DNA from 3 places in the Streptomyces lienomycini genome. Region 1 is predicted to be linked to each of the others. Evidence: predicted binding sites of a transcription regulator. Region 1 holds the regulator's gene; each other region holds the start of a gene.
What was found. The regulator HrcA, encoded in region 1, represses chaperone genes, less so after heat shock. The targets are predictions, from matches to a motif close to TTNGCACTCNGNNNNNCNGAGTGCNAA.

Region 1 (7,634 bases):
AGCCCCCCGGCCGGTCCGAGCCTCCCCGCCGATCCGAGCCTCCCCGCCGGTTCGAGCCCCCGCAGTGGCCGGACCTGCGGGACGACGCCACCGGGGTCGCCCGACGCGGTGTCCGCGACCGGGAGTGGCTGGGACGCGGCGCCCTGTCCTTCCTCGCCGAGGCCTCCGACCTCCTGGCCGGGCAGCTCGACGAGGACCTGGTCGCCTCCCTCGCCGGCCAGCTGATCGTGCCCCGCCTCGCCGACTGGTGCGGCGTGTGGCTGGAGGACGAGTCCCTCGGCCGGGGCGCCTGGAGCGACGATCCCGGCGCGGCCGTCGGCGCACGGCTGGCCCGCGTGTGGCACGCCGGAGAGGGGCACCTGGACGAGTTGCGCGCGGCCCTGGAGAAGGAGCCTCCCCGCCTCCGCGACCCGTGGCGCTCCGGTCCCGTCGGGCACCCCTGGCCCGGCGACGCGCTCGGCCCGGACGGCACGCACGGCGCCGCGCTCGCCTACCGCCTGGTCGCCGGCGGCAGGCCCCTGGGCACCCTGGTCATCGGACGGGCCGGCGCCCCCGGCACCTCCGTCTTCCCCGACGAGATCACCGGTCTGGTCGAGGACCTCAGCCGCCGGGTGGCGCTCGCCATCGGCGCCGCCCGCCAGTACGCGCGGCAGGCCACCATCAGCGCCGTACTCCAGCGCGGTCTGCTGCCCGGCGCCGTCGCGGAGATCCCCGGCGTGCGCAGCGCCCTCGTCTACGAACCGCGCGACAAGGGCGGCCCCAGCGGCGACTTCTACGACCTGTTCCCGGCCGGTGACGGCCGCTGGTGCTTCGCCGTGGGCGACGTCCAGGGCAAGGGCCCCGAGGCCGCCGTCGTCATCGGCCTCGCCCGGCCCTGGCTGCGGCTGCTGGCCCGCGAGCAGTACGACGTCCCCGACGTCCTCGACCGCCTCAACCAGCTCCTCCTCGACGACGCCACCGAGGCCGCCGACGCCGCGGCCCGCGCGCTGGTCGCCGCCGGAGGCCCACCGGTTGCCCCGGGCGACGGACCGCAGACCCGTTTCCTCTCCCTCCTCTACGGCGAGCTGGTCCCCTTCGACGGCGGCGTCCGCTGCACCCTCGCGTCCGCCGGGCACCCGCTGCCGCTGCTCCTCGGCCCCGACGGCGCGGTCTCCGCGGTCGCGCGCCCGCAGACCCTGCTCGGCGTCGTCGAGGACGCGACGTACGTCAGTGAAACCTTCGAGCTGCGGTCCGGCGACACGCTGCTGTGCGTCACGGACGGGATCACCGAGCGGCGCAGCGGCTCCCGCCAGTTCGACGACGGCGACGGGCTCGCCGCGGCACTGGCCGGGTGCGCGGGCCTGGACGCCGAGCTGGTCGCGGAGCGCATCAGGCGGCTGGTGCACGAGTTCGGGCCCCGGCCCCCGGAGGACGACCTGGCCCTGCTGGTGCTCCAGGCGGAGTGAGCGGGCGGGCAGGTTCCGGGCGGGGTGGGGTTCCGGACGGCAGGGGATCCGGGCGGGCGGGGTTCCAGCTGGGCGGGGGCCATGCGGGGCGGGGACGGGGGCCGGGCAGGGGGCCGGTCGGGGCGGGAACTCGACCGGGCAGGGGGTTCCTGGCGGGTGCGGGACAATGGAACGCATGCCCTCCGCACTCCCCGACGGCGAGCCCGTCCCCGCCGACGGCGCCCTGCCCGCGTCCGCGCTCGCCGGGGCCGCCGACCGCCCCCTCGGTTTCTACCTGCACGTGCCGTACTGCGCGACCCGCTGCGGCTACTGCGACTTCAACACCTACACCGCGACCGAGCTGCGCGGCACCGGCGGTGTCCTCGCCTCCCGCGACAACTACGCCGACACCCTCGTCGACGAGGTCCGCCTGGCCCGCAAGGTGCTCGGCGACGACCCCCGCGAGGTCCGCACGGTCTTCGTCGGCGGCGGCACGCCCACCCTGCTGGCCGCCGCGGACCTGGTACGGATGCTGGACGCCGTCCGCGAGGAGTTCGGCCTGGCGCCGGACGCGGAGGTCACGACGGAGGCCAACCCGGAGTCGGTCGACCCGGCGTACCTCGCCGCCCTCCGCGAGGGCGGGTTCAACCGGATCTCCTTCGGCATGCAGAGCGCGAAGCAGCACGTCCTGAAGATCCTGGACCGCACCCACACCCCCGGCCGCCCCGAGGCCTGCGTCGCCGAGGCCCGCGCGGCCGGCTTCGACCACGTCAACCTCGACCTGATCTACGGCACCCCCGGCGAGTCCGACGACGACTGGCGGGCCTCGCTGGACGCCGCGCTCGGCGCCGGACCCGACCATGTCTCGGCGTACGCCCTGATCGTCGAGGAGGGCACCCAGCTCGCCCGGCGCATCCGGCGCGGCGAGGTCCCGATGACCGACGACGACGTCCACGCCGACCGCTACCTGATCGCCGAGGAGGCCCTCTCGGCGGCGGGCTTCGACTGGTACGAGGTGTCGAACTGGGCCACCTCCGACGCCGGGCGCTGCCTGCACAACGAGCTGTACTGGCGCGGCGCCGACTGGTGGGGCGCGGGACCGGGCGCGCACTCCCACGTGGGGGGCGTGCGGTGGTGGAACGTGAAGCACCCGGGGGCGTACGCGGGAGCGCTGGCGGCGGGGAAGTCACCGGGCGCCGGGCGCGAGATCCTCACGGACGAGGACCGGCGCGTGGAGCGCATCCTGCTGGAGCTGCGCCTGCGGGAGGGCGTCCCGCTGTCGCTGCTGCGGGAGGCGGGACTCGCGGCGTCGCGGCGGGCGCTGTCGGAGGGGCTGCTCCAGGAGGGGCCGTACGAGGCCGGGAGCGCGGTGCTGACGCTGCGCGGGCGCCTGCTGGCGGACGCGGTGGTGCGGGACCTGGTGGACTGACCGGGTCGTTCATCGCCCCCGCCGCCCCTTCCCGTCCCGTCCCCGGGGGCGCTGCCCCCGGACCCCCGCTCCTCAAACGCCGGAGGGGCTGAGGAGAGCGGGGGCCCGGCTGAAAAGATCAGGTCCTACGCCGTCACGAAATCGATCAGCTCCTCCACCCGCCCCAGCAACTCCGGCTCCAGGTCCTTGTACGAGCCCACCCGCGCCAGGATCGCCTGCCACACCGCCCCGGTGTTCTCCGACGGCCAGCCCAGCGCCCGGCACACCCCCGTCTTCCAGTCCTGACCGCGCGGCACCCGGGGCCAGCCCTCGATCCCCACCGACGACGGCTTCACCGCCTCCCAGATGTCGATGTACGGGTGGCCCACGACCAGCGCGTGCTCGTTCGTCACCGCCTCCGCGATGCGCCACTCCTTCGAACCCGGCACCAGGTGGTCCACCAGGACGCCCAGCCGCGCGTCCGGGCCCGGGGCGAAGTCGGCGACGATCGACGGGAGGTCGTCCACGCCGCCCAGGTACTCCACGACGACGCCCTCGACACGCAGGTCGTCGCCCCAGACCTTCTCGACCAGCTCGGCGTCGTGCCGCCCCTCGACGTAGATGCGCCCGGCGCGCGCCACCCGAGCGCGGGCACCGGGGACGGCGACCGAACCGGACGCCGTGCGGGATGGGGCGGACCGCGCGGGACCGGAGGAGGAGGGCGGGCGGACCAGCGTCACCACCCGCCCCTCCAGCAGGAAGCCGCGCGGTTCCATCGGGAACACCCGGTGCTTGCCGAAGCGGTCCTCCAGGGTCACCGTGCCCGCCTCGCAGCCGATCACCGCGCCGCAGAACCCGGTGCCGGGCTCCTCGACCACCAGGCCGGGATCGGCCGGTACCTCGGGAACGGGCTGCGGCTTCTTCCACGGAGGGGTCAGGTCGGCGGAGTACTGGCGCATTCTGCCGACGATACGAGGAACACCCCCGCGATGATCAGCACGACACGCCGAACCGGGCGGCCAGCGCGTCCCGTTGGGCCCGTACGAACCCCGCGTCCACCACCGCACCGTGACCGGGCACGTACAGCGCGTCCGCGCCACCCAGCTCCAGCAGCCGGTCCAGGGCCGCGGGCCAGCGGGACGGTACGGCGTCGGGGCCCGCCTGCGGTTCGCCGGACTCCTCGACCAGGTCGCCGCAGAACACGACGTCCGGTGAGCCCGGCACCAGCACCGCGAGGTCGTGTCCGGTGTGCCCCGGGCCCACGTCGGCCAGCCGCACCCGCCGGCCGCCGCCCAGGTCGAGCACGCACGCGCCGCTGACCTCGTGCGCGACGGGGACGAGCGCGTCGGCCGCCTCCCGCGCCGCCCGCGCGTCCAGCCCCTCCGCCACCGCGTCCGCGCGCAGCGCGTCCCGGCCCTGTCCGCCCGGCGCGAACAGCGCCCCCGCGCCCGTCGCGCCGTACGCGCCGTACACCTCCGCGCCCGCGAACGCCGCGGCGCCGAAGACGTGGTCGAAATGCGGGTGGGTCAGCGCGAGATGTGTCACACGGCGACCGGCGAGCCGCCGCGCCGCCCCGTGCAACCGGGCGCCCTCCGCCAGGCTCGACCCCGCGTCCACCACCAGCGCCGCGTCCTCGCCGACGACCAGCCCCGCCGTACAGTCCCACCGGGGCAGCCGGCACCGCCCCACCCCGTCCGCCAGCCGCTCCCAGCCCAGCTCTTCCCAAGTCACCGTCACGGCGACGACGCTAACGGCTTGGCCCCGGCCTTGCCGGGGGCGTACCCCACGGCCGTACACTGGGCCGGGGAAGTCTGGCACTCGCGAGCCATGAGTGCCAGGGCAGGCAGTGGGGCAGACAAAGCGGGACCGGCAGGACGCCGGGCGGACGACATCTGGAGGTGCGCGCCCATGCTCAGTGAACGCAGGCTGAAGGTGCTGCGCGCCATCGTCCAGGACTACGTCGGCACCGAGGAGCCCGTCGGCTCCAAGGCCCTCACCGAACGGCACAGCCTCGGCGTCTCCCCGGCCACCGTGCGCAACGACATGGCGGCCCTGGAGGACGAGGGGTTCATCGCCCAGCCGCACACCAGCGCCGGGCGCATCCCCACCGACAAGGGCTACCGGCTGTTCGTCGACAAGCTGGCCGGCGTCAAGCCGATGACCGCGCCCGAGCGGCGTGCCATCCAGAACTTCCTGGAGGGCGCCGTCGACCTCGACGACGTCGTGGCCCGCACGGTGCGGCTGCTCGCGCAGCTCACCCGGCAGGTCGCCGTCGTGCAGTACCCGTCGCTGACCCGTTCGACGGTGCGGCACGTGGAACTGCTCGCGCTCGCGCCCGCGCGCCTGATGCTCGTGCTGATCACGGACACCGGCCGGGTCGAGCAGCGGATGGTCGACTGCCCGGCGCCGTTCGGCGAGGCGTCGCTGGCCGACCTGCGGGCGCGGCTCAACAGCCGGGTCGCGGGGCGCCGTTTCACGGACGTGCCCGGTCTGGTCGAGGAACTGCCGGAGGCCTTCGAGGCCGAGGATCGCGGTACGGTCTCCACCGTGCTCTCCACTCTCCTGGAGACGCTGGTCGAGGAGAACGAGGAGCGGCTGATGATCGGCGGCACCGCCAATCTGACCCGCTTCGGGCACGACTTCCCCTTGGTGATCCGGCCGGTGCTGGAGGCGCTGGAGGAGCAGGTCGTGCTCCTCAAGCTGCTCGGCGAGGCGAAGGATCCGGGCGTGACCGTCCGAATCGGTCACGAGAACGCCCACGAGGGACTCAACTCAACGTCCGTCGTGTCGGTCGGCTACGGTTCGGGCGGCGAGGCGGTTGCCAAGCTCGGCGTGGTCGGACCGACCCGCATGGATTACCCGGGAACGATGGGAGCGGTACGCGCAGTGGCACGGTACGTCGGACAGATCCTGGCGGAGTCGTAAGTGGCCACGGACTACTACGCCGTACTCGGCGTGCGCCGCGACGCTTCCCAGGACGAGATCAAGAAGGCGTTCCGGAGGCTCGCCCGCGAGCTGCACCCGGACGTCAACCCCGATCCGAAGACCCAGGAGCGGTTCAAGGAGATCAACGCCGCCTACGAGGTGCTGTCGGACCCGCAGAAGAAGCAGGTCTACGACCTCGGCGGCGACCCCCTCTCGCAGGCCGCCGGTGGTGGCGCGGGCGGCTTCGGCGCGGGTGGCTTCGGGAACTTCTCGGACATCATGGACGCGTTCTTCGGTACGGCGTCGCAGCGCGGGCCGCGCTCGCGCACCCGCCGCGGCCAGGACGCGATGATCCGTATCGAGGTCGAGCTGGACGAGGCCGCCTTCGGCACGACCAAGGACATCCAGGTCGACACGGCCGTGGTCTGCAACACCTGCAACGGCGAGGGTGCCGCGCCCGGCACGTCGGCCCAGACGTGCGACATGTGCCGCGGCCGCGGTGAGGTCTCGCAGGTCACCCGGTCCTTCCTGGGCCAGGTCATGACCTCGCGTCCCTGCCCGCAGTGCCAGGGCTTCGGCACCGTGGTCCCGACCCCGTGCCCCGAGTGCGCGGGCGACGGCCGGGTCCGCTCCCGGCGCACCCTGACCGTGAAGATCCCGGCCGGTGTCGACAACGGCACCCGGATCCAGCTCGCGGGCGAGGGCGAGGTCGGCCCCGGCGGCGGCCCCGCCGGCGACCTGTACGTCGAGATCCACGAGCTGCCCCACTCGACCTTCCAGCGCCGCGGCGACGACCTGCACTGCACGGTCACCATCCCGATGACGGCGGCGGCCCTCGGCACGAAGGTGCCGCTGGAGACCCTCGATGGCATGGAGGAGGTCGACATCCGCCCGGGCACCCAGTCCGGCCAGTCGATCCCGAAGCACGGCCGGGGCGTCACCCACCTGCGCGGCGGCGGCCGGGGCGACCTCATCGTCCACGTCGAGGTCATGACCCCGGGCAAGCTCGACCCCGAACAGGAACGCCTCCTGCGCGAACTGGCCAAGCTCCGCGGCGAGGAACGCCCGACGGGGCAGTTCCAGCCGGGGCAGCAGGGATTGTTCTCGCGGCTGAAGGACGCGTTCAACGGGCGCTGACGCTCTGTGGCGGGCCGGTGTCCGTGCCGGTGCGGACGGCCCCCGGTTCCTGCCGGGGGTCCGGGGGTCGCCCCCGGGCAGGCACGGTCAGCCGGGGCAGCAGGGATTGTTCTCGCGGCTGAAGGACGCGTTCAACGGGCGGTGAGGTGACGCCTTCGCCGGGCGTTGAGGCCCCTCCGGGGATGCGGATGCTCCTGGCGTATGCCAACGGAAGCCCGGATTCGGACTTGTGTGGAGGACGTGACAACATGCCGTCATGTCCTCCGCACTGACCGATCTCTTCCCCTACCCGATCGTGCAGGCGCCCATGGCGGGCGGCGTCTCCGTGCCGCGGCTCGCGGCCGCGGTGTCCGAGGCGGGCGGCCTCGGTTTCCTGGCCGCCGGGTACAAGACCGCGGACGGGATGTACCAGGAGATCAAGCAGCTGCGGGGACTGACCGGCCACCCCTTCGGGGTCAACCTCTTCCTCCCGCAGCCCGAGGCGGCCGACCCCGCCGCCGTCGGCGTCTACGCCCACCAGCTGGCCGGTGAGGCCGCCTGGTACGAGACGGAACTCGGCGACCCCGACTGCGGCCGGGACGACGGCTACGACACCAAGCTCGCCGTCCTGCTGGACAACCCCGTGCCGGTGGTGTCCTTCCACTTCGGCGTCCCCAGCCGCGAGGTCGTCGACTCCCTGCACCGCGTGGGCACCTTCGCCCTGGTCACCGCGACCACCGCGGACGAGGCCCGGGCCGTCG
Region 2 (7,634 bases), 5.7 Mb from region 1:
CGGGACGCGCTGCGCGCGGCGCAGCCCGAGGAACACTCGGAGCGGTTGGCGGGCAGACTCGTCGGCGGCAGCATGCTGCGGGGAACGGTGGAGATCGAGACGGCCGACCGGGGCGTCATCACGGCGCGCGTGGATCACGAAATCACCAGCCTGCTGAGTGCCTACGCGAACCGCCGGATCACCGCCGAGGTCCTCGTGTCAACCGTCCGCTCGCCGCACGGGCGCGAGCACCACAGCTATGTCGTACTCTATCTGGCCCTGCACACAAGCTGACTGTCCGCCCAACGCCTCGGGCACCGGTTGCACCGGGTCGGCGAGGCCGGTCAGTGTGCGTGCGATGTGGTCGGCCACGATGCCGCCTACGCCGCAGTCGACCGTCACCCGAACGTGTGGTCTACCCCCGTCTGCTCCCTGGCGAGGTGCCCGTTCGACTTAGCGTCGGGTGGCTGCGCCCGCAGCGGGCGGGAGGTCGCAGGTTTCGGCGAGGGAGAGGGCGGCATCGCGTGAACGCGGGCACTGGTGACGGGGACGAGCTGTTCGTCGACGGTTCCGACAGGGGGCGTACGGACAGGGTGAAGGCGGGACGTGGTGCGGTGACCGGCGGGGGGACGGTGATGTTCTCCGACGCTACCGGCGGTGGGAGCGGGCCGGCGTCGGCGGTCCCGGCCCCGGCCCCGGCCCCGGGCCACCGTCCCGGCATCGCCGGTGCCCGGGCTGCCTCCGTCCCTCGCGCTCGGCCCACCCCGCACCCCGGGCCCGACGGCGTCCCCGCCAAGCCCCGGAAGGCGCGGAAGGCGGGGCAGTGGGCGAAGGTCGCGCAGCGCATCGTGCCGGAGGATCTCCAGCCCGAGGTGCTGCGCGTGGAGCTGACCGAGCTCGGGGACGCGTTCCGTGCGTACCAGCGGCGGCCCGAACCGGACCTCGCCGCACTCGCCGAACTCCACGACCGCAAGGCCGCCGCCTTCGCCCGGTGGGCGGACGCCACGGGCGACGAGACCCTGCGGGAGGAGGCGGACCGGGCCGCGGCGGCCGCGGGGACCACGCGCGAGATGCACACCAACCGCCTCGGCGTCCCGGTGGGCCCGGACGGGCCGGTGGTCGAGCGGTTGCTGACCCGGGGGCAGGGCGTCCACGCCCGCAAGGTGCTGGAGCACCTCCGGATCGCATCCCCGCTGCCCGGGGCCGAGGCGCGGCTCACGGTGCTGATGCTCACCCTGCGGGCCGCACGCGCCGGTATCGGTAACGTCACCGGGCAGGACCTCGGCGGATGGTTGCAGGGCGACGCCGAGCGGGTGCTCCAGGAACTGGTCGACGTGGGCTGGCTGCTGCTGCCGGAGGACGTCACCGCCGACGACGCGCTGACGTCCCGGCCCGAGGAACCCACCCAGATCACGGTGCCCACGCTGATTCCCACGCAGCCCCGCCCGTTCTTCTTCGGCAAGGTCACCCGGGCGCGGCTCTCGGGGTGGGCGCAGAAGGTGGTGGGCGACCGGAAGCTGCGGAAGAAGAAGGCGGGGGCTGCCACCAGGCTCCTCGCGGTGTACACCGCGGCCCACAGCCGTCCCGACGGGTGCCTCGCGGACGTCGGCGAGGACGCCGGTCTGGCGCTGGACGAGGTCGCCCGGTTCTGCGGTGTGCGGTCCGATGACGTTGCCGGGCACGTCGGACTGCTGGTCGCCGCCGGCTGGCTCGCGGAGGAGGGGACGGACACCGCCGACGGGCGGCTGCGGGGGCGGCTCGCCGAGCGGGTACTGCCGCTGAGCGGGCTGCTGTGACGGCTCGTCGCTGAGGTTCGTCGGGGAAATCGCCCCGCCAGGGGCGGGACGGCACTGCGCGACCGGCCATGACGGCGCCGCACCCGGCAACGAACCCGACGGGGCAGACGCCGGCCGGCACGGGCAGCCGATCCGGCACGGGCACCAGAACCGGCACCTGAAAAGAACGGTGCCCGGCCCCCCGCAGGGGACCGGGCACCGTTCGGCTCAGCTCAGCGCAGCGCTCAGTGGGCGTGGCCGTGGCCGTGGCCCGCGGCGGCCGGCTCTTCCTCTTCCTTCTTCTCGACGACCAGGGTCTCGGTCGTCAGGAGGAGGGAGGCGATGGACGCGGCGTTCTCCAGGGCGGAGCGGGTGACCTTCACCGGGTCGATGACGCCGGCCTTGACCAGGTCGCCGTACTCGCCGGTGGCGGCGTTGAAGCCCTGGCCCTTGTCGAGCTCGGCGACCTTGGAGGTGATGACGTAGCCCTCCAGGCCGGCGTTCTCGGCGATCCAGCGCAGCGGCTCGACGGCGGCGCGGCGGACGACCGCGACACCGGTGGCCTCGTCGCCGGTCTTGCCGAGGTTGCCCTCGAGGACCTTGACGGCGTGGACCAGCGCGGAGCCACCACCGGAGACGATGCCCTCCTCGACCGCGGCGCGGGTCGCGGAGATGGCGTCCTCCAGACGGTGCTTGCGCTCCTTCAGCTCCACCTCGGTGGCGGCGCCGACCTTGATCACGCACACGCCGCCGGCCAGCTTCGCGAGGCGCTCCTGGAGCTTCTCGCGGTCCCAGTCGGAGTCCGTGTTCTCGATCTCGGCCTTGATCTGGGCGATGCGGCCCTGGACCTCGTCGCGCTTGCCGGCACCGTCGACGATCGTGGTGTCGTCCTTGGTGACGGTGATGCGGCGGGCGGTGCCGAGCACCTCGAGGCCGACCTGGTCGAGCTTGAGGCCGACCTCCTCGGAGATGACGGTGGCGCCGGTGAGGACGGCCATGTCCTGCAGCATCGCCTTGCGGCGGTCGCCGAACCCGGGGGCCTTGACGGCCACCGCGTTGAAGGTGCCGCGGATCTTGTTGACGACGAGGGTGGAGAGCGCCTCGCCCTCCAGGTCCTCGGCGATGATCAGCAGCGGCTTCGAGGCGTTCGCCTGGATGACCTTCTCCAGCAGCGGCAGCATGTCCGCGATGGAGGAGATCTTGCCCTGGTTGATCAGGATGTACGGGTCGTCGAGGACGGCCTCCATGCGCTCCTGGTCCGTCACGAAGTACGGCGACAGGTAGCCCTTGTCGAAGGCCATGCCCTCGGTGAAGTCCAGCTCCAGACCGAAGGTGTTGGACTCCTCGACGGTGATGACACCGTCCTTGCCGACCTTGTCCATCGCCTCGGCGATCAGCTCGCCGACCTGCTGGTCCTGGGCGGACAGCGCGGCCACGGCGGCGATGTCGGACTTCTCGTCGATCGGGCGGGCGGTGGCGAGGAGGTCCTCGGACACGGCGGCGACGGCCGCGTCGATGCCCTTCTTCAGCAGCGCCGGGGAAGCACCGGCGGCGACGTTGCGCAGGCCCTCGCGCACCAGCGCCTGGGCGAGCACGGTCGCGGTGGTGGTGCCGTCACCCGCGATGTCGTTGGTCTTGGTCGCCACCTCCTTCACCAGCTGGGCGCCGAGGTTCTCGTACGGGTCCTCGACCTCGACCTCACGGGCGATGGTCACACCGTCGTTGGTGATGGTGGGGGCGCCGAACTTCTTGTCGATGACGACGTTGCGGCCCTTGGGGCCGATCGTCACCTTCACCGTGTCGGCAAGCTTGTTGACGCCGCGCTCGAGGGCGCGACGGGCGTCCTCGTCGAACTTCAGGATCTTCGCCATGGGAGCGTGAGCCCTCTTCCGGAAATCTTGGGGTTATACGGCACTGCGCCCCCGGCGCCCGGCTTCTTGGTGGTAGCGGGAGTCAGGGGCGCAGCAGAAATACAAGGTGCTTCGGTGAAGCGAAGCGAAGCAGGGAACTGCTTCTACTTCTCGACGATCGCGAGCACGTCGCGGGCCGAGAGGACGAGGTACTCCTCGCCGTTGTACTTCACCTCGGTGCCGCCGTACTTGCTGTAGAGCACGACGTCGCCGACGCTGACGTCGAGCGGAAGACGGTTGCCGTCCTCGAAGCGGCCCGGGCCCACGGCCAGGACGACGCCCTCCTGGGGCTTCTCCTTGGCGGTGTCCGGAATGACCAGGCCCGAAGCCGTGGTCTGCTCGGCGTCGAGCGGCTGGACCACAATGCGGTCCTCGAGCGGCTTGATGGCAACCTTGGAGCTGGTGGTCGTCACGATCCGACCTCCCCCTTCGGAGATCTCACGGGGTTAACTGTCTGAGGTGGCGACCAGGTGGATCCGTCGTCGCGGGTGCCGGACCTGCCCGTCGCGTAGTTGGCACTCTCCAGTGGGGAGTGCCAGAGCCGAGACTATGACTGTGGTTAGCACTCGGTCAAGCGGAGTGCCAATGCCGGCGGCGCGTCGGTGGAGATTTCGGGTGAACGCCGGTTTGTGGAGGCACCCTGCGTCGGTGCCGGGCTCGCTGGGGGCTGCCGCCCCCAGGCCCCCGCTTCGGCCTGGACGGCCTCGTCCTCAAACGCCGGACGGGCTGCGATCACAGGTAGCTTTCCAGGTCGCCCACCCGCAGCCCCTGCTCCTCGATCGTCCTCAGCAGACGTTCCGTGCGCGCCGCCAGGTTCGCGGCGGTCGGGTCGTCCGGGTCGACGGCCACGATGTCGCCGGGGTGCAGGCGGTGCTCGCCGCGGGTGTAGGCGAGGTCGCCGCGGGCGTCGAGGGTGGCACGCCACAGGACGACGGCGGTGATGCCGCAGTCGGCGGCGGCGCGCAGGGTCGTGGTGTCGTACGTGCCGTGCGGCGGGCGGAAGAGGTGGGCGCGGACGCCGAAGCGGGACCTGAGCTTGGTCTGCTGGCCGCAGATCTCGGCGCGCTGGCCGGCGCGGGGCAGGCCGCGCAGGGAGCGGTGTTCGAGGGTGTGGTTCTGCAGGCTCGCGCCGAACGGGCGCAGCCGGGCCAGTTCGGCGTACGCCGGTCCCGCGACGTCGTCGGTGAGGAAGAGGGTGACCGGAAGCCGGCGTGCGCGGATCAGGGCGGTGAGGGCGGGTGCGCGTTCGGCGCTGTCGTCGTAGGTGAGGAAGACGACCGGGTCGGTGGTGCGGACGTGGTCCACGACGGGCGGCAGGGTCCGGCCCCGGTCGGCGTCCTGGGCGGGCTCCCCCGCCGCCGCCCGGCCGACGGGGGCGGTGGGACGGGCGCAGCCGGTCAGCGGGAGCAGCGGAAGCAGGAGGGCGGCCAGGGCGGCGCCGGCCGGGCCGAACCGCCCTCGGCTCACAGGTAGTCCTCCAGGCGGGCCACCGCGTACCCCTCGGCGGTGACGCGGTCCAGGAAGCGGCGGACCATGTCGGTCATGGTGCCGTCCCAGTCGTCGGTGCCCCGGAAGTGGGTGAGGACGATGTCGCCGGGGTGCAGGTCCTGGTCCCACTCGCGGTACTCCCAGTGGTCGACGTACACCTCCTCGCTCCAGATCGGGGCGTACTCGATGCCGCACGACTTGGCGGCGCGCAGGGTGTCGTGGTTGTAGTTGCCGAAGGGCGGGCGGAAGAGCGTGGGGCGCTTGCCGTAGTGCTTCTCCATCACGTCCTGCATGCCGCAGATCTCCCGCTTCTGGTCCTCGTAGGAGAGCCCGGGGAGGTAGGGGTGGCTCAGGGTGTGGTTGTTGAGGGTGATGCCCTGGGCCTGCATCTTCTTGAAGTAGCCGTAGTCGTCCTTGATCTCCTCGTCGGTGAGGAAGACGGTGTACGGGACCTTCAGCTCGCTCATCATCTTCAGGAACGCCGGGTCCTTCTCGGCGCCGTCGTCGATGGTGAGGAAGACGATCTTCTCCTCGGTGGGGACCGTGGTGAAGACGGGCGGGAGGTTCTCGGTCTCCTGGCCGTCCACCTCGAAGCCCTCGCGGGCTTTGATCTCCGGCTTCTTCGCCGGGGGCGCGGGGGCGGTCAGCGGGACCTTGTCGAGCTTCCAGCGCTTGGCGGCGGCGACCAGGGCGGCGCGGGCCTCGCGGGCCTTGGCGGCGCCGTCCACCGCGCGGGCCGGAGGTGCGCCGGGAGCCTGCTGGCCGGCCGCGCCCCGTACGTCGGGGGCCTCGTCCTGGGCGCAGCCGGCGGCTAGGACTGCGACGGCGAGGGCGAGGGCGGCGGTGACGGTCGCTCCGCGTCTGCGGAGTACGGGGCGGGGTGTCCGAAGCACGCACTGCGCCCGACTTTTGTCATTTTGTACGACTGCTCGCATGGTGCGGGATCCTCGCAGTCCCCGGCCGTCGAACCCGGCCCGACACCGCGCCGGAGGCACACCGTCCACCGACTGGCCCACAATGACCCGGTGACCGACCTCGACTTCCTCCTCACTCCCGAAGGCCGCGCCCTCCTCGACGAGGTGCGTGACACCGACCCCGCGCGGGAGTTGGCGGTCGCCACCCGGCTGCGGCGCGCGCACCCCGCCGAGCTGGTGTCGGCGGCGCTCGGGCAGGCGCGGCTGCGGCAGCGGGCGGTGGCGAAGTTCGGGGCCGAGGACGCCGGGCGGATGTTCTTCACGCCGAACGGGGTGGAGCAGTCGACGCGGGCGAGCGTGGCGACGTACCGGGCCGAGTGCCTCCGGGCGCTCGGGGTGCGGTCCGTGGCGGACCTGTGCTGCGGGATCGGCGGCGACGCGATCGCGTTCGCCCGCGCCGGCATCCGGGTCCTCGCCGTCGACCGCGACCCGGTCACCGCCGCGGCGGCCCGCGCCAACACCGACGCGCTCGGCCTCGCCGAGCTGATCGAGGTGCGCGAGGCGGACGTGACGGAGGTGGACACGGGCGCGTATGACGCGGTGTTCGTCGATCCGGCACGGCGCTCCTCCAAGCGCGGCCGGATCTTCGACCCGGAGGCGTACTCCCCTCCCCTGTCCTGGGCCGTGTCCGCCGCGCTCGGGGCGCCGCTCGGCCTGCTGAAGATCGCGCCGGGTATTCCGCACGAGGCGATCCCCCCGGAGGCGACGGCCGAGTGGGTCTCGGACGGCGGGGACGTCAAGGAGGCCGTGCTGTGGTTCGGCCCGGACGTGACGCCGGGGGCGCGGCGGGCGACGCTGCTGCCCTCCGGGGCGGGGATCTACGCGACGCCCGCGACCATGCTGCCGGACCCCGAAGCCCGCCCGGTCGGGAGGTACCTGTACGAGCCGGACGGCGCCGTCATCCGCGCCCACCTGGTCGCCGAGGTCGCCGCGGACCTGGACGGCGGGCTGATCGACGCGACCATCGCGTACGTCACCGGGGACGACCTGCGGCCCACGCCGTACGCCACCGCGTACGAGATCACCGACGTGATGCCGTTCAACGTCAAGAAGCTGAAGGCGCTGCTGCGGGAGCGCGGGGTCGGCACGCTGACCGTGAAGAAGCGGGGGTCGGCGGTCGAGCCGGAGGAGTTGCGGAAGAAGGTCAGACCGCAGGGGCCGAACGCCGCGACCGTGTTCCTGACGCGGGTCGCGGGGGCGCCGACGATGCTGATCGGGCACCCGGCACGTTAATCGGTCGCCTCCCGCGCCCGGCGCCGCAGGAGTGCGCTTTCGCGGGCGTTGCGGGTCAGGGTGGCGGCCCGTTCGAACTCCTCGCGGGCCTCCGCCGTGCGGCCCAGGCGGAGCAGGAGGTCGCCGCGGACGCTGGGGAGCAGGTGGTAGTCGCGCAGGGCCGGTGCGGCGGCGAGGGCGTCGACGAGGGCCAGGGCGGGGGCCGGGCCCTCGGCCATCGAGACGGCGACCGCCCGGTTGAGTTCCACCACCGGGGACGGTGTGCGGGCGGCGAG
Region 3 (7,634 bases), 950 kb from region 1:
CACGGCCGCAGCGGTCGACCTCGGCCCCGCCGCGGCGCTGAGCTGCCGGGAGTGCGGCCACCGGGTCCCGCTCGGACCGGTCTTCGCCTGCGAGGAGTGTTTCGGCCCCCTCGAGATCGCCTACGACTTCTCGGCGTACGACACCGAGGAACTGCGTCGGCGCATCGAGGCCGGCCCCGCGAACATCTGGCGCTACGCCCCCCTCCTGCCCGTCCCCGCCGACGTGGCCGACAAGCCGAACATCAACCCCGGCTGGACCAAGCTCGTCAAGGCCGACAACCTCGCCCGCGAGCTGGGCGTCACCGGCGGGCTGTACGTCAAGGACGACTCCGGCAACCCCACGCACTCCTTCAAGGACCGCGTCGTCGCCCAGGCCATCGAGGCCGCCCGCGCCTTCGGCTTCACCACCCTCTCCTGCTCCTCCACCGGCAACCTCGCGGGTGCCGTCGGCGCCGCCGCCGCCCGCGCCGGCTTCCGCTCCTGCGTGTTCATCCCGCACGACCTGGAGCAGGGCAAGGTCGTCATGGCCGCCGTCTACGGCGGCGAGCTGGTCGGCATCGAGGGCAACTACGACGACGTGAACCGCTTCTGCTCCGAGCTGATCGGCGACCCGGCCGGTGAGGGCTGGGGCTTCGTCAACGTCAACCTGCGCCCGTACTACGCCGAGGGTTCCAAGACGCTCGCCTACGAGATCTGCGAGCAGCTCGGCTGGCGGCTGCCCGACCAGCTCGTCGTCCCGATCGCGTCCGGCTCCCAGCTGACCAAGATCGACAAGGGGCTGAAGGAGCTGATCGAGCTCGGCCTGGTCGAGGACAAGCCGTACAAGATCTTCGGTGCGCAGGCCGAGGGCTGCTCGCCGGTCTCCACCGCGTACAAGGCGGGCCACGACGTGGTCCGCCCGCAGAAGCCGAACACCATCGCCAAGTCGCTGGCCATCGGCAACCCGGCCGACGGCCCCTACGTCCTGGACATCGCCCGCCGCACCGGCGGCGCCGTGGAGGACGTGACCGACGAGCAGGTCGTGGACGCGATCAAGCTGCTCGCCCGCACGGAGGGCATCTTCGCGGAGACCGCGGGCGGCGTGACGGTCGGCGTCACGAAGAAGCTGATCGAGGACGGCGTGCTCGACCCGTCGCTCACCACCGTCGTCCTGAACACCGGCGACGGCCTGAAGACCCTCGACGCGGTGGCCGGCACCGGCCTGACCGCGACGATCCGCCCCAACCTGGACTCCTTCCGAGAGGCTGGCCTCGCATGAGCGTGACCGTTCGCATCCCGACCATCCTGCGCACCTACACCGGCGGCAAGGCCGAGGTCAGCGCCGACGGCGCCAACCTCGGAGAGGTCATCTCCGACCTGGAGAAGAACCACACCGGCATCGCCGCCCGCGTCCTGGACGACCAGGGCAAGCTGCGCCGCTTCGTCAACGTCTACGTCAACGACGACGACGTCCGCTTCGAGCAGGGCCTCCAGACCGCGACCCCGGACGGCGCGGGCGTCTCGATCATCCCGGCGGTCGCCGGCGGCTGATCCCACCGCGCACACGTCTCGTAGTGCGTATTGCCCTCTCCGTAAGAGAAACGGAGGGGGCAATTCCATGTGGTTGAGCACGGTAGAGTTGGGGAACGCGCTCCCGATCACGAGATCGGGAACCTTGAATTCCTGCCGACCGTCCGACAAGAAGTAGCCAAAGTGCGGGCGTGTTTCGCGGCTTTTGCTCCCTTTGCGTGCCCTGACTTGACCCGTATTCAGGCGAATGTTCGCCATATTCCGGACCGGGTACGTCCAGATTTCTCGTCCGACTGACCTGTTGCAGACGGCAGTTGGACAGATACATTCAGCCGCGGTCGACGCGTTCCGGCGCACGCCCCCAGTCGTGGGGGGCGAGGTCTGACCCGGGTTCGCGAAGTGCGGATCTGTGCAAGGGCCAGTAATAGGGGAGTTAGGCATGGCTCAGGGCACCGTCAAGTGGTTCAACGCGGAGAAGGGGTACGGCTTCATCGCGGTCGACGGTGGTGCGGATGTATTCGTCCACTACAGCGCGATTCAGATGGACGGCTACCGCACCCTCGAAGAAGGCCAGCGGGTCGAGTTCGAGATCTCGCAGGGTCAGAAGGGCCCGCAGGCCGACATGGTTCGCCTCAGCGCCTGAGACGCGCGGCCACCACAGCACCCGGTCTTCATCCGAAGGGCCCGTACCCGCTGGGTACGGGCCCTTCGGCCTGCCCGGACGGGCCCCGCGGCGCTGTTCGCGGGTGGCGGACCACGGACTCCGATCCCCGAGAGGCGCTTGCGCCCGCCCGTCACCCGACCACCACCCCTCAACGAGCCCGCTTTGCGGGCGCACCTTGCACTCGGGCATGCCGAGTGCTAATCATTGCGTTAGCACTCTGAAGGTGAGAGTGACAACGAAGGACCGGGTCGGTGAGGCCCGCAGGCCGGGTGGGGAAGGAACCGCACGGCAGGCGAGCCGTCCGTCGCGGGCGCGGGCGCGGTCCGAAGGAATCACCCCCAGTCCTGGAGGGACCACTTCACATGGCCAAGATCATCGCGTTCGACGAGGAGGCGCGGCGCGGCCTCGAGCGCGGCATGAACCAGCTCGCGGACGCCGTCAAGGTGACGCTCGGCCCCAAGGGCCGCAACGTCGTCCTCGAGAAGAAGTGGGGCGCCCCCACGATCACCAACGATGGTGTCTCCATCGCCAAGGAGATCGAGCTCGAGGACCCGTACGAGAAGATCGGCGCCGAGCTGGTCAAGGAAGTCGCCAAGAAGACGGACGACGTCGCCGGTGACGGTACGACCACCGCGACCGTTCTCGCCCAGGCCCTGGTCAAGGAAGGCCTGCGCAACGTCGCGGCCGGCGCCAACCCGATGGCCCTGAAGCGCGGCATCGAGAAGGCCGTCGAGGCCGTCTCCGCCGCCCTGCTGGAGCAGGCCAAGGACGTCGAGACCAAGGAGCAGATCGCCTCCACGGCCTCCATCTCCGCCGCCGACACCCAGATCGGCGAGCTCATCGCCGAGGCCATGGACAAGGTCGGCAAGGAAGGCGTCATCACCGTCGAGGAGTCCCAGACCTTCGGTCTGGAGCTGGAGCTCACCGAGGGTATGCGCTTCGACAAGGGCTACATCTCGGCGTACTTCGCCACCGACATGGAGCGTATGGAGGCGTCGCTCGACGACCCGTACATCCTGATCGCCAACTCCAAGATCGGCAACGTCAAGGACCTGCTGCCGCTCCTGGAGAAGGTCATGCAGTCGGGCAAGCCGCTGCTGATCATCGCCGAGGACGTCGAGGGCGAGGCCCTGTCGACCCTGGTCGTCAACAAGATCCGCGGCACCTTCAAGTCCGTCGCCGTCAAGGCCCCGGGCTTCGGCGACCGCCGCAAGGCCATGCTCGGCGACATCGCCATCCTCACGGGCGGCGAGGTCATCTCCGAGGAGGTCGGCCTCAAGCTCGAGAACGCCACGCTGGACCTGCTGGGCAGCGCGCGCAAGGTCGTCATCACCAAGGACGAGACCACGATCGTGGACGGCGCCGGCTCCGCCGACCAGGTCCAGGGCCGGGTCAACCAGATCCGCGCCGAGATCGAGAACAGCGACTCGGACTACGACCGCGAGAAGCTCCAGGAGCGCCTGGCGAAGCTGGCCGGCGGCGTGGCCGTCATCAAGGCCGGTGCCGCCACCGAGGTCGAGCTCAAGGAGCGCAAGCACCGCATCGAGGACGCCGTCCGCAACGCGAAGGCGGCCGTCGAGGAGGGCATCGTCGCCGGTGGTGGCGTGGCCCTGCTCCAGGCCTCCCAGGTCTTCGAGAAGCTGGAGCTCTCGGGTGACGAGGCGACCGGCGCCAACGCCGTGAAGCTCGCCCTGGAGGCCCCGCTGAAGCAGATCGCCGTCAACGGTGGTCTCGAGGGCGGCGTCGTCGTGGAGAAGGTCCGCAACCTGACCGTCGGCCACGGCCTGAACGCCGCGTCCGGCGAGTACGTCGACATGATCGCCGAGGGCATCATCGACCCGGCGAAGGTGACCCGTTCCGCGCTGCAGAACGCCGCCTCCATCGCCGCGCTGTTCCTCACCACCGAGGCCGTCATCGCCGACAAGCCGGAGAAGGCCGCCGCGGCCGGTGCTCCGGGCGGCATGCCGGGCGGTGACATGGACTTCTGATCGCCTCTCGGCCGATCACTGTCCTGCGTACCGAGGGCGGTACCCCCTGTTCCGGCAGGGGGTACCGCCCTCGGGCGTGTCCGGGACCACATCCTCCCGGGAGCGGCGGGCGGAATGCGGGTGCGGGACGGGGCGGTTGACGCCCACGCAAGGTGCATGCACGCGCACACACCCGACGGCACCCTCCGAAGGAGCCCCCACGTGACCGTTACCACCGACGAGGCCGCGACCCGCGCCGCCCGGCTGCTCGCCCGGCCCGCCACCCTGGGCGGCCTCACCGTGCCGAACCGCGTCGTGATGGCGCCGATGACCCGGATGTTCTCCCCCGGAGGCGTCCCCGGCGAGGACGTGCGGTCGTACTACTCGCGTCGCGCCGCCGCCGGCGTCGGACTGATCGTCACCGAGGGGACGTACGTCGGGCACGACTCGGCCGGGCAGAGCGACCGCGTCCCGCGCTTCCACGGCGAGGAGCAGCTCGCCGGGTGGGCGAAGGTCGCCGCGGCGGTGCACGAGGCGGGCGGCACGATCGTGCCGCAGCTGTGGCACATCGGCATGGTGCGCAAGGCCGGCCAGCCGCCGTTCGCCGACGCCCCCGCCGTCGGCCCCTCCGGACTGCGCATCGGCGAGACCGAGCCCACCGGCCGGGCGATGACCCAGCGCGACCTGGACGACGTCATCGGCGCCTTCGCCGAGGCCGCCGCGGCCGCCGAGCGCATCGGCTTCGACGGCGTGGAGATCCACGGCGCCCACGGCTACCTCGTCGACCAGTTCCTGTGGTCCGGCACCAACCGCCGCACCGACGCCTACGGCGGCGACCCCGTGGCCCGGACGAAGTTCGCCGCCGAGATCGTGGCCGCCGTACGGGAGACGGTCTCCCCCGGCTTCCCCGTGATCTTCCGCTACTCCCAGTGGAAGCAGGAGGCCTACGACGCCCGCCTCGCCGAGACCCCGCAGCAGCTGGAGGCCGTCCTCGCCCCGCTCGCCGCGGCCGGTGCCGACGCCTTCCACGCCTCCACCCGCCGCTACTGGCTCCCCGAGTTCGACGACTCCGACCTCAACCTCGCCGGCTGGACCAAGAAGCTCACCGGCAGGCCCGCCATCACCGTCGGCTCGGTCGGCCTCGACGGCGACTTCAACAAGGCATTCCAGGGCGAGGGCGCACCGGTACACGGCCTCGACAACCTCCTCGACCGCATGGAACGCGACGAGTTCGACCTCGTCGCCGTCGGCCGCGCGCTGCTCCAGGACCCGCAGTGGGCCGAGAAGGTCCTCACCGGCCGCTTCGACGCCCTCGCCCCCTACGACGCGGCGTCCCTGAAGACCCTGAGCTGAGCGGGCCCTGAACCGAGCGCGGCGCGCACCACGGCGTAGGGTCCGGAGGATGACGATCCCTGGGCACGTCGAGTCAGTGGAACCCGTGGTGCGCACCGCCGGCGGCGCGGTACGCGGCCGGACCGAGGACGGCCTCACCGTCTTCCGCGGCATCCCCTACGCCCAACCCCCGGTGGGAGACGCCCGGTTCGCCGCCCCGCGCCGCGCCCGGACCTGGGACGGCATACGCGACGCGTACGCCTTCGGCCCGCCGCCCCCGCAGGACCTCGGCATCGCGGGGGCCACCGGCGTCCCGGGCGCCGCCGAGGGCGACGACTGGCTGACGGTCAACGTCTGGACGCCCGCCCCCGACCCGGCCGCCCACCGCCCCGTCATGGTCTGGATCTACGGCGGCGCCTACAAGATGGGCCACGCCGGCAGCCCCGGCTACGACGCCCGCCGCATCGCCGCCGACGGCGACGTCGTCGTCGTGACCCTCAACTACCGCGTCGGCATGGAGGGCTTCGCCCACATCGAGGGCGCCCCCGCCAACCGGGGCCTGCTCGACCAGATCGCGGCGCTGGTCTGGGTGCAGGACAACATCGCCGGGTTCGGCGGCGACCCCGACCGGGTCACCGTCTTCGGCGAGTCGGCCGGCGCCGGATCCGTGGCCGCGCTGCTCGCGATGCCCCGCGCGGCCGGACTCTTCCGGCGGGCCGTCGCACAGAGCGTGCCGGGCACGTTCTTCTCCCCCGAACTCGCCGAGGACCTCGGCGCCGCCCTCGCCGCCGAGGTGGGCCTGCGCCCGACCGTCACCGACCTCTCGGACCTCGCCCCGGCCGACCTCGTCAAGGCCGGGCAGGCGCTCACCCCGAAGATGCCCGGCAACGTCGCCCGCTGGGGCCAGGCGGCGCCCACGGTGACCCCGTACGCCCCGGTCGTGGACGGCGAGTTCCTGCCGGTCGCGCCCTGGCAGGCGCTGGCGTCCGGCGCGTCCCGCGGCGTCGACCTGGTCGTCGGACACAACCGGGACGAGAACCGGCTGTTCAGCGCGATGGCCGGCAAGCTCGGGCAGATCGGCGAGGACCGTGCGAACGCCGCGCTGCGCCTGTACGCGCCGGGCGGCGAGGACGCCTACCGGACCGCGTTCCCGGACGCCTCCGCCAACGACCTCTACGAACGCGTCCAGACCGACTGGCTGTTCGGCATGCCCTCCCTGCACCTGGCCGAGGCCCACCTCGCGGGCGGCGGCCGGGCCCACGTCTACGAACTGACCTGGCCCGCCCCGGTCGACGGCGGCGCCCTGGGCGCATGCCACGCCCTGGACGTCCCCCTTCTCTTCGGCACCTTCCAGGCGGACATGGCGCGGCTCCTGTTCGCCGGCGCGGAACCGTCGCAGGAGGCGCTGGCCCTGTCGTCGAGGTTCCGCGCCTCCTGGACGGCGTTCGCCCGCACCGGCGACCCCGGCTGGCCCGCGTACGACACGGACCGGCGCCTGGTCCAGGTCCTGGACACCGAGCCGACGGTCGCGCCGTACCCGGAGGAAACCTCCCGACGCCTGTGGGAGGGCTACGAGTTCGCGCCGCTGCCGTTGGTGGGGCCGCGGGTGTGACCTTCCGGGGTCTCTGCTCGGCCTGTTCGTCGTACCGGCCGCCGTCGGCCTGAGACGTCGCCGTTCCTGAGGCACGGGTCTTGGCGGCGTCCCGGGCGTCCCCCCAGGAGAGCGTACGGCCCCAGGGAGGGGCCGTCAGGCGGGTGGCCAGTTGCGCAGGGCCGTGTCGGCCACCCGCTGGAGGTCTTCCCGGGCGGCGCCCCCGGCGGCCTGTACGGAGATGCCGTTGGCGAATGTCATGAGGTAGCGGGCGATGTGCAGGGGGTCGGTGCCGGGCGGCAGGTCGCCGTCGTCGACGGCCTGGCGGAACCGGTCGCGGAGTTGGTCGACGCCCCCGTTGCGCCAGTCGGCGAGCAGGTCCCGCGCGGCGCGTCCCGTCTCGCCGGAGGCGAGGGAGCCCTGGACGCCCAGGCAGCCGGACGGGCAGTCGGGGCGTGTGGTCGTGTGGACGGCGCCGTTCAGGAACGCCGTGGCGACCTCGCGGGCGGTGGGCTTGCGCAGAGCGCGGGCCACGTAGGCGGCGGGGCCCTCCTCGTAGCGCTGGAGCGCC

Region 2: a site for HrcA is predicted at 4,224-4,250, ahead of groES (co-chaperone GroES). Genes of this name have one in related genera too.
Region 3: a site for HrcA is predicted at 2,348-2,374, ahead of groL (chaperonin GroEL). Genes of this name have one in related genera too.

Annotation. Positions count from the first base shown of each region.
Region 1 is NZ_CP116257.1:6,476,520-6,484,153, reverse strand. It holds gene BJ961_RS29620 (SpoIIE family protein phosphatase) at 1-1,445, shown strand, start outside; gene hemW (radical SAM family heme chaperone HemW) at 1,621-2,853, shown strand; gene BJ961_RS29610 (DUF3097 domain-containing protein) at 2,979-3,791, opposite strand; gene BJ961_RS29605 (MBL fold metallo-hydrolase) at 3,826-4,569, opposite strand; gene hrcA (heat-inducible transcriptional repressor HrcA) at 4,741-5,757, shown strand; gene dnaJ (molecular chaperone DnaJ) at 5,758-6,894, shown strand; gene BJ961_RS29590 (nitronate monooxygenase) at 7,151-7,634, shown strand, end outside.
Region 2 is NZ_CP116257.1:804,007-811,640, reverse strand. It holds gene BJ961_RS03950 (hypothetical protein) at 1-273, shown strand, start outside; gene BJ961_RS03945 (hypothetical protein) at 615-1,775, shown strand; gene groL (chaperonin GroEL) at 2,000-3,625, opposite strand; gene groES (co-chaperone GroES) at 3,769-4,077, opposite strand; gene BJ961_RS03930 (polysaccharide deacetylase family protein) at 4,397-5,131, opposite strand; gene BJ961_RS03925 (polysaccharide deacetylase family protein) at 5,128-6,087, opposite strand; gene BJ961_RS03920 (THUMP-like domain-containing protein) at 6,178-7,359, shown strand; gene BJ961_RS03915 (RNA polymerase sigma factor) at 7,356-7,634, opposite strand, start outside.
Region 3 is NZ_CP116257.1:7,422,862-7,430,495, reverse strand. It holds gene thrC (threonine synthase) at 1-1,258, shown strand, start outside; gene BJ961_RS33815 (MoaD/ThiS family protein) at 1,255-1,530, shown strand; gene BJ961_RS33810 (cold-shock protein) at 1,949-2,152, shown strand; gene groL (chaperonin GroEL) at 2,536-4,161, shown strand; gene BJ961_RS33800 (NADH:flavin oxidoreductase) at 4,363-5,493, shown strand; gene BJ961_RS33795 (carboxylesterase/lipase family protein) at 5,543-7,084, shown strand; gene BJ961_RS33790 (TetR/AcrR family transcriptional regulator) at 7,220-7,634, opposite strand, start outside.